DNA from 2 places in the Robertmurraya sp. FSL R5-0851 genome. Region 2 is predicted to be linked to the other one. Evidence: a T-box and tRNA genes for the amino acid it is inferred to sense, from the RefSeq annotation. Region 2 holds a T-box; the other holds one or more tRNA genes.

Region 1 (4,417 bases), 3.4 Mb from region 2:
GTCCGCTCAGGGTTAGTCGGGACCTAAGCCGAGGCCGAAAGGCGTAGGCGATGGACAACAGGTTGATATTCCTGTACCACCAAATTACCGTTTGAGTGATGGGGGGACGCAGGAGGATAGGGTAAGCGCGCTGTTGGATATGCGCGTCCAAGCAGTTAGGCTGATCACGAGGCAAATCCCGTGATCAAAAGGCTCGAGCTGTGATGGCGAGGGAAATATAGTACCGAAGTTCCTGATTCCACACTGCCAAGAAAAGCCTCTAGCGAGGTAACAGGTGCCCGTACCGCAAACCGACACAGGTAGGCGAGGAGAGAATCCTAAGGTGAGCGAGAGAACTCTCGTTAAGGAACTCGGCAAAATGACCCCGTAACTTCGGGAGAAGGGGTGCTCTTCAGGGTGAATAGCCCAGAAGAGCCGCAGTGAATAGGCCCAGGCGACTGTTTAGCAAAAACACAGGTCTCTGCGAAGCCGCAAGGCGAAGTATAGGGGCTGACGCCTGCCCGGTGCTGGAAGGTTAAGAGGAGGGGTTAGCTCACGCGAAGCTCTGAATCGAAGCCCCAGTAAACGGCGGCCGTAACTATAACGGTCCTAAGGTAGCGAAATTCCTTGTCGGGTAAGTTCCGACCCGCACGAAAGGCGTAACGATCTGGGCACTGTCTCAACGAGAGACTCGGTGAAATTATAGTACCTGTGAAGATGCAGGTTACCCGCGACAGGACGGAAAGACCCCGTGGAGCTTTACTGTAGCCTGATATTGAATTTTGGTACAGCTTGTACAGGATAGGTAGGAGCCTGAGAAGCCGGAGCGCTAGCTTCGGTGGAGGCGTCGGTGGGATACTACTCTGGCTGTATTGAAATTCTAACCCTCACCCCTGATCGGGGTGGGAGACAGTGTCAGGTGGGCAGTTTGACTGGGGCGGTCGCCTCCTAAAAAGTAACGGAGGCGCCCAAAGGTTCCCTCAGAATGGTTGGAAATCATTCGTAGAGTGTAAAGGCACAAGGGAGCTTGACTGCGAGACCTACAAGTCGAGCAGGGACGAAAGTCGGGCTTAGTGATCCGGTGGTTCCGCATGGAAGGGCCATCGCTCAACGGATAAAAGCTACCCCGGGGATAACAGGCTTATCTCCCCCAAGAGTCCACATCGACGGGGAGGTTTGGCACCTCGATGTCGGCTCATCGCATCCTGGGGCTGTAGTCGGTCCCAAGGGTTGGGCTGTTCGCCCATTAAAGCGGTACGCGAGCTGGGTTCAGAACGTCGTGAGACAGTTCGGTCCCTATCCGTCGTGGGCGTAGGAAATTTGAGAGGAGCTGTCCTTAGTACGAGAGGACCGGGATGGACGCACCGCTGGTGTACCAGTTGTCTTGCCAAAGGCATCGCTGGGTAGCTATGTGCGGAAGGGATAAGTGCTGAAAGCATCTAAGCATGAAGCCCCCCTCAAGATGAGATTTCCCATAGCGCAAGCTAGTAAGATCCCTGAAAGATGATCAGGTTGATAGGTCAGAGGTGGAAGCGCGGCGACGTGTGGAGCTGACTGATACTAATCGATCGAGGACTTAACCAAGAAAAGCGGAAGCGCCTTGAACAGACGCGACAAGCATAAGACGAATCACGCAAGAAGGCCTGCCTTCTGGAGGGATTTGGCTTATGACCTCGAGCGGCTAGGCGCTGTAGCTGGACAACGATGAAACGTATTTCTTTCTTCTTCATTCATTATCTAGTTTTGAGAGAATGCTTAAAAATTTCTCTTGAAAAAACGCGAAAAACTATTATAATAAATAGTGTCGCATAAATAGTCTGGTGGCGATAGCGAAAAGGTCACACCCGTTCCCATACCGAACACGGAAGTTAAGCTTTTCAGCGCCGATGGTAGTTGAGGGTTTCCCTCTGTGAGAGTAGGACGTCGCCAGGCGTTAATATTTTATCGTTCCACAGTAGCTCAGTTGGTAGAGCATTCGGCTGTTAACCGAACGGTCGCAGGTTCGAGTCCTGCCTGTGGAGCCATTTTCATAAGACAACCTCTTATGAGCTCTTTGGAATGCTTCCATAGCTCAGCAGGTAGAGCACTTCCATGGTAAGGAAGAGGTCACCGGTTCGAATCCGGTTGGAAGCTCTCTGTTTTATAGATTACTAGTACGGCCCCTTGGTCAAGCGGTTAAGACACCGCCCTTTCACGGCGGTAACACGGGTTCGAATCCCGTAGGGGTCACCAAGTTTTTTAACGAAGTGAAAATAACCAAGTTTTTTTACGAAGTGAAAATAACCAAGTTTTTTCGCAAAGTGAAAATAACATTCTATTTCGGAGGATTAGCTCAGCTGGGAGAGCACCTGCCTTACAAGCAGGGGGTCGGCGGTTCGATCCCGTCATCCTCCATCAAGACTACTTTTCACTTCTGTGAAAAGTAGTCTTCCTAATAAGCCGGCGTAGCTCAATTGGTAGAGCAACTGACTTGTAATCAGTAGGTTGGGGGTTCAAGTCCTCTCACCGGCACCATGCTTCATTTAGAATAATGGAGGGGTAGCGAAGTGGCTAAACGCGGCGGACTGTAAATCCGCTCCCTTGGGTTCGGCGGTTCGAATCCGTCCCCCTCCACCATTTAAATTACATAGTAAGTCTAAAACTGGACAAACTAAAAGTGTCCTTTTTATTTTGACTTTTGGGCTATAGCCAAGCGGTAAGGCAACGGACTTTGACTCCGTCATGCGTTGGTTCGAATCCAGCTAGCCCAGTTGGAAAAAGCGGAAGCAACTTGAATAGGGGCGACTGGTATAAGGCGAAGGCTGTAGGAGGTGCTGACCTCTGGAGACTTTGCCTTATAACCCCGAGCCCCTAGTTGCTGTAGCTAGACACTAATATCTTGAGCCATTAGCTCAGTCGGTAGAGCATCTGACTTTTAATCAGAGGGTCGAAGGTTCGAGTCCTTCATGGCTCATTTAAACCTTAGGAGTATTTCCTAAGGTTTTTTTGTACGTAAAGTTATTTGAAAATTGGATATTTACTGCATATTTATGCGTGATTTTGTCGAGTTGAGTCACAGACATAGAAATGTATACAATAGGAGGGAGAACAGACAGGGGGTTAGAGGATGAAAAAACTATCTATTATTGGGATGCCAATGGATCTAGGTCAAATGAGACGTGGGGTAGATATGGGGCCGAGTGCCATTAGGTATGCTGGGGTTGTTGAAAGATTGCGAAACCTTTTTGATGAAGTTCAAGATTTAGGAGATATTCCGATCGGCAGACCTGAGGTTGTGATAGACGAGCAATCTAATCTAAGAAACTTACATCTTGTCGCAGAAAAAAATGAGGCACTATCAAAGGAAGTTGATCAAGCGATCTCTTCAGGATCCTTTCCGCTTGTCCTTGGAGGAGATCACAGTATTGCAATTGGAACATTAGCTGGAGTTTCAAAGCATTACAAGAGCTTGGGTGTTATTTGGTATGACGCACATGGGGATCTTAATACGGCGGAAACTTCACCTTCTGGAAATATCCACGGAATGCCATTGGCTGTAAGTCTGGGTATTGGACATAAGATGTTAACAAGTGTCGGAGGATTTGAACCTAAAATTAAACCTGAAAATATTGTTCTAATAGGTGCAAGAGCACTTGATGAGGGAGAAAAAGAGTTAATAAAAGAGATTGGTATAAAAGTATACACGATGCATGAAATCGATCGTTTAGGTATGACAAAGGTGATGGAAGAAACGATTGAGTATTTAAAAGAGAGAACGGATGGGGTACATCTCTCTTTAGACTTAGATGGGTTAGATCCACATGATGCTCCAGGAGTAGGAACACCTGTTACCGGTGGGATTAGCTACAGAGAAAGCCATCTTGCCATGGAAATGCTTGCAGAATCTAAACTTATTACATCCGCTGAATTTGTCGAAGTTAATCCGATATTAGATGATAAAAATAAAACAGCATCAGTAGCTGTTGCTCTGATGGGTTCGTTATTTGGCGAAAAATTATTATAACACAATAGCAGTAACTCTCATAAAGAGTTGCTGCTATTTTTTATTAATCTGTCGTATTTATTTAATAGATTGTCCAATTTTTTACTAAGTATGATTACTTTTTCATTGCTTAATGAAGAGTGAGATGCTTGGCTCACCATTTTTCTACGATGAGCTTCAATATCTTTAAGAAGAGATTGCTTATCCATATGATTCACTCCTATTCGTAATGATATAATAACCTCCCTAATTTCTACATTTATACCCAGAGCCAAAATTTTTAAACTATTTACAGTAAATATTTGTTAAAATATGTAGTGGAGAAAAATTTTTTGTAAGTAATGAAACCTTTTCCGGTATCGATACGTATTATCGAGTAGCCGCATTAGAGCGGAGGTATAGGAATGGAAGCACTGATTAAAAAAAGAATCAAGCAAGTGTTAAAAGGGGACCAAA
Region 2 (4,417 bases):
TCCTTGGACTAAGCTGTCATCAACCGTCGTCGGTACGTATTTCGCATTAAATAAGTCGGTTTGAACTAAGCCAGCCTTTGAACATGCATCTGAAGGGAGCAAACCAGAAATACCACAGAATGAACGTCTCACAATTCCACCAGGCATGTTAAAGCTTTCGGCAGGGTCAACTAAAGCTGGATTTACATCATAAGCTGCATTCATGAGATCAGCCCATAAATAGGTATTTCGTAAGCTATAATTGAGACCAGATGATTTTAGAGATTTTGGTGTATCATACCCATTCCAAATACCAAACGAAACATTTGGATTTACAGCTACGAACCAAGCATCGTGGAAATCTGTTCCAGTTCCAGTTTTTCCAGCCCAATCAGAAGAAAATTTCAGTCTACTTTTAACGGAAGTAGCTGTTCCTGAATTGATTACATCACGCATCATATCTATTGTGAGGTAAGCAGTTTGTGGACTGAATACTTCTACCGGTTTTACTTCATGTTGGTAAAGAATATTTCCGTCTTTATCAACGATTTTTTCAATCATATATGCATCAATAAATTGCCCACTGTTAGCAAAGGTACCGAATGCATTGGTGTTTTCTTCAACAGTAACTCCATTATCTAATGATCCAATAGCTGTTGATAATTGTTCATAATCCCCAGGAGTTAATGAAGAGAATCCCATCTTTTTTAAGTATTCTGCTGGTCTCTGACCAATAATATCTTTGTAAAGTTTAACAGCAGGAACGTTAAATGATTTAGCTAGAGCATATCTAGCTGTAACCAGTCCGCTATAAGTTTTGGTGTAGTTACTTGGCCAAGGACGGTTAATGCCTGGTGCTAAATGTAGTGGTACGTCAGGTAAAATCGTACCTGGTGATGCCTTCCCAAGCTCAAAAGCAGGAGCATAAACAAGCAAAGGCTTCATGGTTGACCCATTTTGACGGATCGCATTTGTAGCATGATTGAGCTGCGAGTCTTCAGAATACTCTCTACCCCCTACGAAACTCAAAATCTTACCCGTTTTGTTTTCAATAAGAATCGCACCTACTTGGACAGGTTCCATAATGGTCACTTCTTCCCCTGTTTCGGGGTCTATTACTGTTTCAGCCTTGTCCGGACCATAGTTTTGATACTCATTCTTCACCTTATCCATGGCGTCATAAAGGTTCTTATCGATTGTGGAGTGAATTTCATACCCGTTACGACGAATGTCTCTGTCTGCCAATGTTTGATATTCTTCAAGCAAAGCATTGTCATTTTGTAAGTCTTCTTCTGTATAACCATCTTTTTCGGCAAGGATTTTTGCAAGTATGTCTATGGCTCTTTTTTCAATTTCAAAGGTAACCCACGGATATTGCTCAATAGAGCTTGTCCCAGCTGGGATAAGATCCTTTGTCACGTCATAGGTTAATGCTTCGTCATATTGGTCTTTTGTAATCGATTTATTTTGGTACATCCTTTGCAACACGGTTTTCATTCTTGTTAACCCTGGCTCAAGGTTCTTTTTTAGTTCTCCTTTATTGGTAAAAGGAGTGTAGCCGAAAGGACTTTGCGGCAAACCAGCGATGAAGGCTGCCTGCGGGAGTGATAATTCCTTTGCGCTAATACCGAATAGTCCCTTTGCAGCTGACTCAACCCCTGCAATATTTCTCCCAGAGGAATTTCTACCAAAGGTCGATACATTTAAATACGCTTCCAAAATTTCTTTTTTGTCAAAAAACTTTTCCAGACGTAGAGCAAGAAGAATTTCTTTCGCTTTACGCTCAAAAGAAATTTCATTTGTAAGGATTTGATTTTTAATAAGCTGCTGCGTTAACGTGCTTCCTCCAGACTGGACAGAGGAGTTTGTTACCTCTTGGAAAAGTGCGCGTAGAATTGCCTTGGGAACTACTCCGTCATGTTCATAAAAGTATTCGTCCTCTGTTGCAACGACTGCTTTTATCAAATAGTCGGACACTTCCTCTAATTTTACTTCTTCTCTCTCTAAATCCGTTCGAAGCTTCCCGAGGTATACATCATTTGCAAAATAAAGATTTGATGTTTCTTCATAGTTGTATATATCTTTCTTCATACTTTCGTAAGATCGGATAGGTTCGTTTTTTGTCAATGATGCGAAGTAGCCTGCTCCAACACCACCTGCAAACGCCCCACCAAGTAGAATAATAATAAGTAATATTAAGGTCAGGTTCCAAACTACTTGATAGGTAATGCTCGCACCTTTTACTGTTTTTTTATTTGTAAAAAGTTGAAGCAATGTCCTCAGTTTTTCTTTCCAATTACGTTCTTCATTCATTGGCAACATTCCCCCTAAAATCAAGTTATATTATACCACAAAAAGGCTATCAGAAAGGGGAATCCTGTCGTTTTATGATAAATTACCTAAAATTGGATTGACAATAAAGGTCTCTTTATGTTAAAAATGCTATTAACACCTAAATATTTTGCCTTGACGGGAATGAGTAGCTGTTCTATCTCTGTTAAAGAAAGCTGACGGTTGATGCGAGTCAGTACAAGTAGAATATCGAATTACCTCCCTGAGCATTTACTGTGAACCTGTAATTAAAGTCAGTTATAGCAGTAAACGGTTATTCCGTTATCTTTTTAAGTGGAGGAGCTTTCTGTTCCTCAAGTTGGGTGGTACCGCGATAAAATTAATCGTCCCTTCGAATCTTTGATTCGGAGGGGCTTTTTTATTTTTCTCACAAATAAGGAGGATCTTTGTATGGATTTATTACAGGACTTACAGTGGCGAGGGATTGTTTACCAGCAAACAGACGAAGAGGGTATTAAAGAGGTTTTAGATAAAGAAAAGATTTCGTTATATTGTGGTGTCGATCCAACTGCTGATAGCATGCATATTGGTCATTTATTACCGTTTTTAACATTAAGACGTTTTCAACAAGCGGGACATCGACCAATCGTATTAGTTGGTGGAGCGACAGGTCTAATTGGTGATCCGAGTGGAAAAAGTGAAGAGAGAAAGTTGCAAACACTTGAACAAGTTCAGGTAAATGTAGAGGGAATTAAGGGACAGTTGAACCGACTCTTTAAATTTGAGGGCGAAAATGGGGCAGTTATGGTGAATAACTATGATTGGGCTGGCTCCATGGATATCGTTACGTTTTTACGTGATTTCGGAAAGCACGTGGGAGTCAATTACATGTTAGCGAAGGATACGATTTCCTCCCGTTTAGAAACGGGAATATCTTTCACTGAATTTACGTACACGATTCTACAAGCAATGGATTTCTACTACCTGCATAAAAATCATGAGTGTAGAATGCAAATTGGTGGAAGTGACCAATGGGGAAATATCACAACTGGTCTTGAGTTGATAAGAAAGATGTCACCAGAAGGCTCAAAAGCTTTTGGTTTAACGATTCCTCTAGTGACAAAAGCTGACGGAACGAAATTCGGGAAAACGGAAGGTGGAGCCGTTTGGTTAGATTCAGAAAAAACATCACCTTACGAGTTTTACCAGTTCTGGATTAACACGAGTGATGCAGATGTTGTGAAATACCTGAAGTTCTTTACGTTCTTATCTAAAGAAGAAATTGAAGAGCTTGAAAAAGCTGTTCAAGAAGAGCCACATCTTCGTAAGGCACAAAAAGCTTTAGGTGAAGAAATGACTCGTTTGATTCATGGTGAAGATGCATTACAACAAGCCATTCGAATTTCCTCTGCTTTATTTAGTGGTGATATTCAAAGCTTAACAGGTAGCGAAATTAAACAAGGTTTCAAGGATGTACCTTCATTTACTTATGAGCAAGGCAGCAGCCTAAACATTGTTGAGTTACTTGTAAATGCGGGAATTGTTCAGTCAAAGCGTCAAGCACGTGAAGATGTAACAAATGGCGCTATTTCTGTAAATGGAATTCGTGTAAGTGAACTCGAATATACATTAGACGACAAAGACCGCATTGACGGAGAATTTACTGTTATTCGACGAGGGAAGAAGAAGTACTTTTTAATTAAATACTAATGAAGTGGGGACCGCTATTTAAGCGGTCTTTATTTAATTTGTAATAAAATAGACAATCATGTCTGTGGGAGGCAATAAAAACAAGAATATAATTTAAAAAACGAAAGGATGTGGACAATGATATACAAATCCCGAAGCGAATCAGCGGAGTTGCTGATACTAAATGCCTTAAACAAACGAATGAGTTTAACGGAAAAAGACAAACAGCACTATTTGGTCTTAAGAAAAGGATATGACGGAGAGGTACTCTTTGATTCGATGACAGAAAAGCTTAAGTGTGAGTGTTTGATTTTGAACGATTTATTACTTCAAATTAATCACACCGTCTTTCAAATTGATGCACTGATGATTACTTCTGATACTGTTCATATTTTTGAGGTCAAGAATTTTGAAGGTGATTATTATTATGAAGACGACAAATTGTATCTAACAAACA

The links. A T-box is a leader RNA that pairs with one kind of tRNA and senses whether it is charged. The one in region 2 lies ahead of tyrS (tyrosine--tRNA ligase), so its partner is inferred to be a tRNA-Tyr.
Region 1: it has a tRNA-Tyr gene. The T-box ahead of tyrS (tyrosine--tRNA ligase) is inferred to sense a tRNA for this amino acid. The anticodon was not compared.

What each region holds. Positions count from the first base shown of each region.
Region 1 is NZ_JBBOOE010000001.1:167,905-172,321, forward strand. Features, by position in the region: rRNA gene MKX65_RS00935 (23S ribosomal RNA) at 1-1,563, shown strand, start outside; rRNA gene rrf (5S ribosomal RNA) at 1,796-1,911, shown strand; tRNA gene MKX65_RS00945 (tRNA-Asn) at 1,928-2,003, shown strand; tRNA gene MKX65_RS00950 (tRNA-Thr) at 2,040-2,112, shown strand; tRNA gene MKX65_RS00955 (tRNA-Glu) at 2,137-2,211, shown strand; tRNA gene MKX65_RS00960 (tRNA-Val) at 2,301-2,373, shown strand; tRNA gene MKX65_RS00965 (tRNA-Thr) at 2,418-2,493, shown strand; tRNA gene MKX65_RS00970 (tRNA-Tyr) at 2,512-2,595, shown strand; tRNA gene MKX65_RS00975 (tRNA-Gln) at 2,658-2,729, shown strand; tRNA gene MKX65_RS00980 (tRNA-Lys) at 2,860-2,932, shown strand; gene rocF (arginase) at 3,086-3,982, shown strand; gene MKX65_RS00990 (aspartyl-phosphate phosphatase Spo0E family protein) at 4,000-4,170, opposite strand; gene sigW (RNA polymerase sigma factor SigW) at 4,366-4,417, shown strand, end outside.
Region 2 is NZ_JBBOOE010000001.1:3,535,097-3,539,513, reverse strand. Features, by position in the region: gene MKX65_RS18200 (transglycosylase domain-containing protein) at 1-2,292, opposite strand, end outside; T-box leader at 2,437-2,665, shown strand; gene tyrS (tyrosine--tRNA ligase) at 2,722-3,981, shown strand; gene MKX65_RS18190 (nuclease-related domain-containing protein) at 4,099-4,417, shown strand, end outside.